DNA from 2 places in the Paenibacillus sp. MMO-177 genome. Region 1 is predicted to be linked to the other one. Evidence: riboswitches for the same ligand, from Rfam matches in the RefSeq annotation. Region 1 holds a riboswitch; the other holds the start of a gene.

The links. A riboswitch is a leader RNA that binds a small molecule or an ion and turns the genes downstream of it on or off. The one in region 1 is predicted to bind cyclic di-AMP.
Region 2: linked by a shared signal. The riboswitch ahead of WFK81_RS29590 (C40 family peptidase) and the one ahead of WFK81_RS20700 (C40 family peptidase) in region 1 are both predicted to bind cyclic di-AMP.

The regions. Positions count from the first base shown of each region.
Region 1 is NZ_JBBCUR010000006.1:165-4,284, reverse strand. Features, by position in the region: gene WFK81_RS20705 (IS1182 family transposase) at 1-1,291, opposite strand, end outside; gene WFK81_RS20700 (C40 family peptidase) at 1,425-1,895, opposite strand; cyclic di-AMP (ydaO/yuaA leader) riboswitch at 1,899-2,036, opposite strand; gene WFK81_RS20695 (F510_1955 family glycosylhydrolase) at 2,143-3,066, opposite strand; gene WFK81_RS20690 (SHOCT domain-containing protein) at 3,088-3,321, opposite strand; partial or broken gene WFK81_RS20685 (M23 family metallopeptidase) at 3,428-4,120, opposite strand, start outside.
Region 2 is NZ_JBBCUR010000018.1:30,427-34,546, reverse strand. Features, by position in the region: gene WFK81_RS29595 (MFS transporter) at 1-735, shown strand, start outside; gene WFK81_RS29590 (C40 family peptidase) at 850-1,314, opposite strand; cyclic di-AMP (ydaO/yuaA leader) riboswitch at 1,320-1,476, opposite strand; gene WFK81_RS29585 (hypothetical protein) at 1,787-2,608, opposite strand; gene WFK81_RS29580 (M1 family metallopeptidase) at 2,760-4,120, opposite strand, start outside.

The sequences.
Region 1 (4,120 bases):
CGGTAAGCTCAAATTCAATCTGCTCTTTATAGTGTTCGGCTATTATTCGTATGGAGTAAGACTTGCTTTTAGCTCCTGGCTGGTAGCAGCCATCTTGCAGAGGACAAGTTTTACATTTCTCAATGTCAAAATAATAGACCATCGAACGACTGCGTCCGTCTTTCTTGCTACCCTGAATGGCCCTTCGTGTGCTGTGTTCACCTGCAGGACAAACAACAAAGTCGGCATCCTTGTTATATTCAAACCCTTCCTGACGTTCACCACCACCGTGAACAACAGGATGAAGGGGAACCACCGGCGAAATGGTTTCCGTCTTCATTATCTCTAAATTGTCTTTCCCGGAATATGCTTTGTCTGCAATGATTTCTACTACGTCAATTCCATTGGCTTTAGCTTGTTCGAGCAGAACAGGTAGTTGTTTACCATCGTCTGTGCTTCCTGGTGTGACTTCCAAGGCGGTAATGATTTCTTCTTCCGTTATGGCGATATGTTCTTTGTAACCGAAGAATGACTTTGTGCTGCTCTTCCAACCGAAGCGTGCATCCGGATCGATAGCCGATAAAACACCTTTGCTTGATAACAAGCGTTCATCTTCAACGATTTGTTTTGCAATTTCCAGCTTTTCCGTTACTGCGCCTTCATGGTCAGGCAGAAGATTTTCAATGGTTTCTCCTAATGTGGCAAGATAGATCAGCAGAATTCGTTCCGCATCTTCCTGGTCGCTTTTAACTTTTGGCAGTTGAGGCAGTTTCTTTTCTAATTTAGGGTGACGCTTGGTGACCACACGAAACAAACGTTTTGCTGCATCTCGCAAAACGTCCAAAGGCCGTTGTTTCTGACTGCCGGCCAGCGTATGTGTAGCATCCAGAATAATGGCATTACTTTTGACCAAACCTTGGTCGATACATTGACCGACCACATGTTTCAGTACGTCTTCTACTTGGCTCGCTCCGAGCCGATGGTTTCGAAACCGTGATAACTGCGAAGCATCTGGTACGGCATCTTCTGGATTCACGCCGAGAAACCACTTGTAAGCCAAGTTTACCTGCGCTTCCTGTACGACACGCTCATCGGAGAGGTTGTACAGAATTTGCAGAAACAACAAGCGAAAAAGCATCTCGGGCTCATTGGCAGGTCTGCCATAATATTTACAGTAAGATTGCTCCACCAGTTCGTGGATGAAACTGAAATCCACTAATGCATGGATCTTCCGCAGTAGATGGTCTTCAGGAACAAGATTATATAGTTCCGCATGAAACGATGCGGTTAATTGTTTGGCTGCATTCAACAAAAATGGTCACTCGCTTTTTCCTTTTTTTCTAGTATACAACAAACCCAGTACCGGCGCGGTACTGGGTTGTCTTTTACAGAAACTGTATTCGTTTTGCAGGGCTCTCGTAAACGGACTTGTTTCTTTCGGTTTTTTAATGGTTTTTCGTTGTCATTTCCCCATAAACTTCTTCTGTTACGACACGCCGAGCTGTCACATACCGTTTTTCATAATAGTCCTCGGAGAGGCTACTAATTCTTACCCCTTTGCTGCTGGAAGAATGAGCGAATTGTTCATTACCGATATATATGCCGGCATGAGATATGCCCTTTCCATCTGTGTTAAAGAACACGAGATCGCCAGGTTTTAAATTCTCTTTTGCAACTTTTATTCCCTCTTGCGCCTGTGCCTTGGATGTCCGTGGAAGATCTACATCATATTTATTGAATATGTATAAGATGAATCCTGAACAGTCAAAGCCGTTTGTTGTTGTCCCCCCCCATTTATAAGGAGTTCCAACGACCTGATCAACGGCATGTTTGATATCCATTCCGTTTGCAAACGCACTTCCAGAAAAAGCAAAACACATAGTACCCAATACAAGTGAAGCAATAACTTTCTTCAAAACAGTTTCTCCCTTCGATGCCTACGAGGTTAGCTAAGGGTTCGGAAGAAGGTTTCCCTATAATCCTTAAGTGCAGATTAATTCACCCGAGAGTGGATCCCCCGTTTCCATTTTTTAAGAGGAATTCGGCAAATTTCGTTTTGTTTTTTATTTCGGTTTATTTATTTCTCTTTTTTCTATCCAATTCCTTCTTATTTTCTATTAGAATAATCTCATATTCGACAAAGAATAAATGAATATAATATATTTACTTGTTTTTTATACCGATTCCTTTAACCGCTATTTTGATCCAGCTTATTCCTTTATCCCGACTTAAGAAAACGTTTCGTTCAGATGTGGAAAATGCTATTTCGTTTTCAATTTGCGGGTTTTGGGCGATGAAAGTAATGAAATCATTCGGGTCAAGGGCAGGTGTAATAAGCGATCTTATTTCTTCATTTATTTGCCACAATAATTTCTTTCCTCCGATAAATAAATCGCCGTTTTTTCCAAATGCTACGGCAGTCACTTCTTCCTCAAGAGCTAGCTTCTTAAATTGATCGCCATAATCGCTCGACAAGAAAACACCGTTGCTTGTTCCGATGGCAACCGTTTGGGGGTCTGAAGGATGAGCGGCTATTGCGGTCATTTGTCCGTCCAATCCATTTAACTCGCTCTTTTTCCACGTTTTCGCGTCATCTAATGTTACGTATACGCCCGATGTACTTAACCTTGCATTGGCTTCCGGATTATAGACATAAATGGCGTGCGTTTTATACCCTGCTGCCATCCCATGAAAATCCCTGACACCCTGTAAATCCAATGGGATAATCGTTTTTCCGTCATTAGTAACTTTCACAATTCCAAGAGGATTAACCAGGTCGGACCTTAATGCAGGATGACCGCTGCTATAAAATCCGACGTCAACAAGATTAAATCCCATATAATCATGCTTGTCCCCTTCAAAGGGGTTCCAGCGATCATTTCTATAGGCCATAATTCCGTCATGTGCGGGAATTAACAGCTGAGTTCCGTCGTTCGTGAAACCTAATCCATGAATATGAGTGATTTTTGCATTTTCTTTTTTAGACGGTAACACTACTAATTGGATAAATGCAGCACCCAAAAATCCTAAGAGTAGTCCTCCTGCCCACCATGTTTTCGGCATGATGGCCGAACCTTTCTTTTTCATTAACTGTTCCTCTCTACCCGATTATTTGTCCAACCACTTCAATTTTTCAAAGTATTCATCTTGATTGATTTCGCCATTAACGTAACGCTCGCCTAAGATCATCCGGGGATGGTCTTTCACTTTACCCTTTTGCAATGAACGAATGACGAAAAAAATGGTTAAACCAAGTATTAGAATAGACACGATCCCTGCAATAGCCATTATGATACACATTTGCATCATAGATGAATTTCCTGTCATATTATCCATCATCATGACAAATCAGCTCCTCTCTTCGATATCATTGTCGATTTCTATTCCATGATACAATTCACATTTGATGATAATGTGTAGGAAATAAAAATGTTATGACAACGTATGCTTATAAATAATCCATTGGATTTTGAACTTCTTCATTGATCCTGACTTCAAAATGAAGATGATTACCAGTTGAATTCCCTGTCGAGCCTACTTCGGCTATTTTCTGGCCTCTATTAACTTTTTCTTCTTCCTCCACTTTTATTCCGTTCATACGAATATGGGCATACAGCGTCCACATACCATTTCCATGATCGATGATAACCGTATTTCCATATCCGCTTGTCCATCTTGCCAACAAGACCGTACCTGATTGGGCAGCCAATATTGCCGTTCCTCCTGGCGCCCCAATATCAATCCCCTTATGAAAAGTGTCCTTCTCCCCAGTTATCGGATCTTCCCGGCCTCCAAACGGAGATGTAATGGGATAGGTTTTAGCGAATGGCCAAATAAGCCCGGTTCCCTTAGAAGGTGAACTATCGCTGTTGGTTTGATGCTCCTCATGCTCACTTTCTTTTAATGCTTGCTCTTCCAGCGTTTTTTTCTTCTCTTTGAGGGCAGCAGCTTCTCTGGCCATATCCAATAGTTTAATTTCTTGATCCTTTGATACCGTTAGCAGCGCCTTCTGTTCTTGCTCTAATGAAGCAATTAATACTTGCTTTTCCTGCTCCTTAAGACGAAGCTCACTCATCATCTGATCCGTTTGTAAACGGAGCTCCTTGACCTCAAGCATTTGCTCCTCCATCTTTGTTTGCTT
Region 2 (4,120 bases), on a different contig from region 1:
CCGATTTTATCGGCGCTTGCCGGCATTACCTTTATATTATGGATGACGATATCGTTCGGGCCAATCGATGACAAGATTGGTTTTCATGCCAGAGGCAAGAAGTCGGCGGCGGAGAGGGAAGCGGACGAACCGCGTCCAAAAGGATGGTTCGGCTATAAGAGAGCTTCGATTCCGTTCCTGCTTCTGTCGGCTTTATTTTTCGTCATTTACGTTGGCGTGGAAATGAGCTTCTCCAATTATTTGCCTTCGATTATGATCGAACGCTCCGGCATGACGGAAGCGAATGCCCCTTCCTCGCTAAGCCTGTTCTGGGGCACGATGATCCTCGGGCGTCTGTTCGCCGGACGGATCGCGGATCGCGTCGGATACATCCGCTATCTGTTTGTTGCGATTGCCGGAGCCTGCGTCGTTATTCTCGCGATGGGGGCCATTGGGCAGTTAAGCGGAATGATGGTTCTTGTCGGACTAAGCGGTTTGTTCTTCTCCGGCGTATTCGGGATTGCTCTTGTATTCGCGAACGGGCTCATTCCGGGCATGACGGAGCGGACAACCAGCCTGCTTGTCGCTTGCGGAGGAGTGGGCGGGGCGATCTTCCCGAAATTGACGGGATGGATGATGGACAGCTATGGCGCGGACCGAACGGTCTGGATTCTTGGCGTTTTTCTCATTGCGATGTTTGTCGTATTGCTTGCGATGCTGGCACTCGGCCGGAAGCAGCAGACGTCGGCTGCCTGACTAGAATAGCAGGAAAGAATAAAGCCGCATGCGGTTTGTCCGGTGGGACAAGCTGCATGCGGCTTTATTGCAGGAATCCTGTCAATCCGCCCCGATGGAAGCGGCTGCCGGATTCTATTCGTCGGCATATTTATCAAAAGTGCTAGGGTCCATGACACGTCGAGCGGTCACATACCGGTTGACATAATAAGAGTCACTAAGGTTGCTTATCGTAACGCCCTTGCTGGACGATGCATGAGCAAACTTGCCGTCTCCTACATAAATGCCGACATGAGATACACCACGACCGTTCGTGTTGAAGAACACGAGATCTCCGGCCACTAGATCGCTTTTTGCGATCTTCTTACCTGTTTCAGATTGCGAAGTGGAAGTGCGAGGAAGATCGATGCCCATTTTGTCGAAAACGTAAGAAGTAAATCCGGAGCAGTCGAATCCTTTCGTGGATGCTCCACCTGCAACGTACGGCGTGCCAATCAAATCGCTGACAATGCCGTCCATTTTGGAGTCTGCGAAAACGCTTCCGGCCTGAAAAGCCAGCATTAACGCAAGTCCAAGAAGTAGTGCTGTAACCTTTTTCAAAACGGTAAAGCTCCTTCCAATGCCGACGAGGTTAGCTGTGGGGTTCGGTTGAAGGATCCCTATGACTTCTCGGGCGCCGATACAATCTTTCGGACGTCGAAGTCAATTCACCCAAAGGTGGTTCCCCCGTTTCCAGTACAAGGAATTAGGCAGTTTGTTTTATGTACTTGGTAACTATTCGGTAATTTTCGTTTATCTCCTCCCCAAAGTGGCAAATTCTAATAATTCTCATGCAACCTTTTGACTAATCAAAGCGGAAAAGCTTGTATCCTGCGGTTAATAGTCTTCATGTAGGGCGCGCAGACTAGCAGAGAAGCACTATAAAGATTTACTAACTCTTTACTATGTGGTTTTGCTAGCCGATATGTTGATTTATTTGGAGAATGACGGACAAGCGAGCCCGAAAAAACGCGAAAAACCCGCGCCGCGACTAGGTCGCAGGGCGGGCTGCTTCTATAATTATGAGAAAATTTTAAACTTCCTTTGATCTTAAAATGTCGTATTGGGAGGCTAGAGTCCATACTTTCATCAGGGTTCGGACAAGATGATAGCTTTGGTGGACAAGGAGGGCGATAAAGCCGGCCCAGACAAGGGACAAGCTACTGACAAACAATCCGATTCCCGAGCCGATCGCCCACATGAGAAGCGATAATCCGGCAAAAGGAAGAAGATGCTTAACAGCTGTGCCCAGGGACTGGAAGATACCCCCGGCCTTCCCGCTGGTTGCTCCAAGCTGCATGGCGAGGAACAGCAGATGGAGCAGGATGCCCCATAACAGCCAGCCTCCCGCCGCGGGAAGGGTCTTTTGCAGCAAGGCTCCGATCGAGCGGCTGTGAAGCAGCGCTTCAAGACCCTTTGGCGCCAGCCACCATGCGGGAGCAAGAGTAAGAAGGGTCTCGATCCAGTAGAGAAGGGTAACCGGCTTCCATGCCCGGCGGATGCCTTGCAGAAACTGCGTTCCTCCTGCATCGGTCGCATGCTGCAGGGAGTAGAGCAGACCTGAGTTAAATAAAGGCGAGAGCAGCATTCTTGCCGCGAATAAGCCGCCAAGCAGCCACAGGTACGGAGTCAGCACATCCGTCTTCATAATTTGAAACTGCGCTTCGCTCATAAACAGCTGGACGGCTGCCTTGGAAGGGGATTGATCCGGAAACCGCCGCAGCAGCGGCGCTACAACGGAATCGATAAAGCGGTACAGGAAAAATCCCCACAGCAGCTGGTACAGGAATAGCAGGATAACGATATAAAAGTGCTTGATCGCGAGCCGCCAGCCTTGCCTCATATGATTTTTCATGGCTTATCCTCCTAAAATTGCGAAGCAATTCTTAGCTACCACATAAGAAGTTATAAGTTTCGAGAAAGCCGGAAGAACAAATTCTTATTGGCGATAAAACCTACCTCTAGACGCGGTCGCTCATCTTCGAAATTCTTCGATAGAGGTTTTCTCACCAGCCTAATATTCCGAGCAGACCCTGAATGACGTTAGAGATACCCAGACTCCAACGGGTACGCGTAACCTCAGATAGGTCAGCCTTCATATAGTCGTTGATATGCTTATTGTCCAGCACGTTTGTATGCTGAGGATCGACAGCCACCCATTGGAGCGGAGAGCTGTGGACAATTTTGTATTGAACGTGAGACTCCGTCGGATCCCAAGACTTCGGAACAATGGTGCCGTCCTTGAATTTCAGGACAACCGGAATCGGACCGTTATACCCGCCGTTGCGCTGAAGAAGGACAACCGATTCATACATCTGCTTTCCATCCTGCTCCACCGGATGGACGTTAATGGACTCCACGGATATGTCGGCCATCTGATTGCCATAGACGTATTGGTCGAAGTAATTGGTCCACTTCTGCTTGGTCACCTGTTCGACAACGCGCTGGAAGTCGGTGCTGGTCGGATGCTTGAACTTATATTTCTGGAAGTAGGTGCGCATAATCTTCTGCATCATTTTCTCGCCGACCTGTTTCTCGATGCCGATCAGCACGAGCTTCGCCCGCATGTACACATTTTCGGCATAGACGTTGTTGCTTGGATAAGCCCAAGATGGCTGCTTCAGCGGAGCGGGATCCGTCATATAGCTCGATTCCAGCGGCAGGTTAGCTTCGATGCCATATTCGCTTGCCATGACTTTATCTTCCGCGTAGGAGGTAAAGCCTTCGTCGAGCCAGGCCTCCTCGAACTCATTCGAGGCCACCATGCCATACCAGTATTGATGCCCGACCTCATGCACGACGGTTCTCTCGAGACTGTAGCCCGGATTATCCGTCTCGGCGGCGAAGGAGGTGACGAGCGTCGGATACTCCATTCCTCCGGACCCGTTAGCTCCCTTAGGAGGCACAACAACCGATAAGGTCGAATAAGGGTACTCGCCATACCATTGCCCGTATTTGGAGAGGGCGGATTTGGCGGCATGCATATACCGGTCCTTCAGATCCTCATGGGCAGGATCCAGATACAGCTTGATACGGACGCCCGGAATGCCCGGGCCGGATAACGTGTCTTCATAATAGATAAAGTCCGGGGACGCAGCCCAAGCGAAGTCATGCACGTCATCGGCGTAGAACTGATAGATCGCCCGGTTGTCCTTTTTCTCAACGGCCTTCGTCTGAAAGCCCGTCGCTGCAACGGTATAGGATTCCGGCACTTGAATGCGGACGGAATAAATGCCGAAGTCGCTGTAGAACTCCGAGTTGCCATGGTATTGATGCGTGTTCCAGCCTTCCGTCGTGCGGCCTCTTGTTCCCGCTGTCTCGTACACGGCCAGCTTAGGGAACCATTGGCCCGCCATGACATAATTGC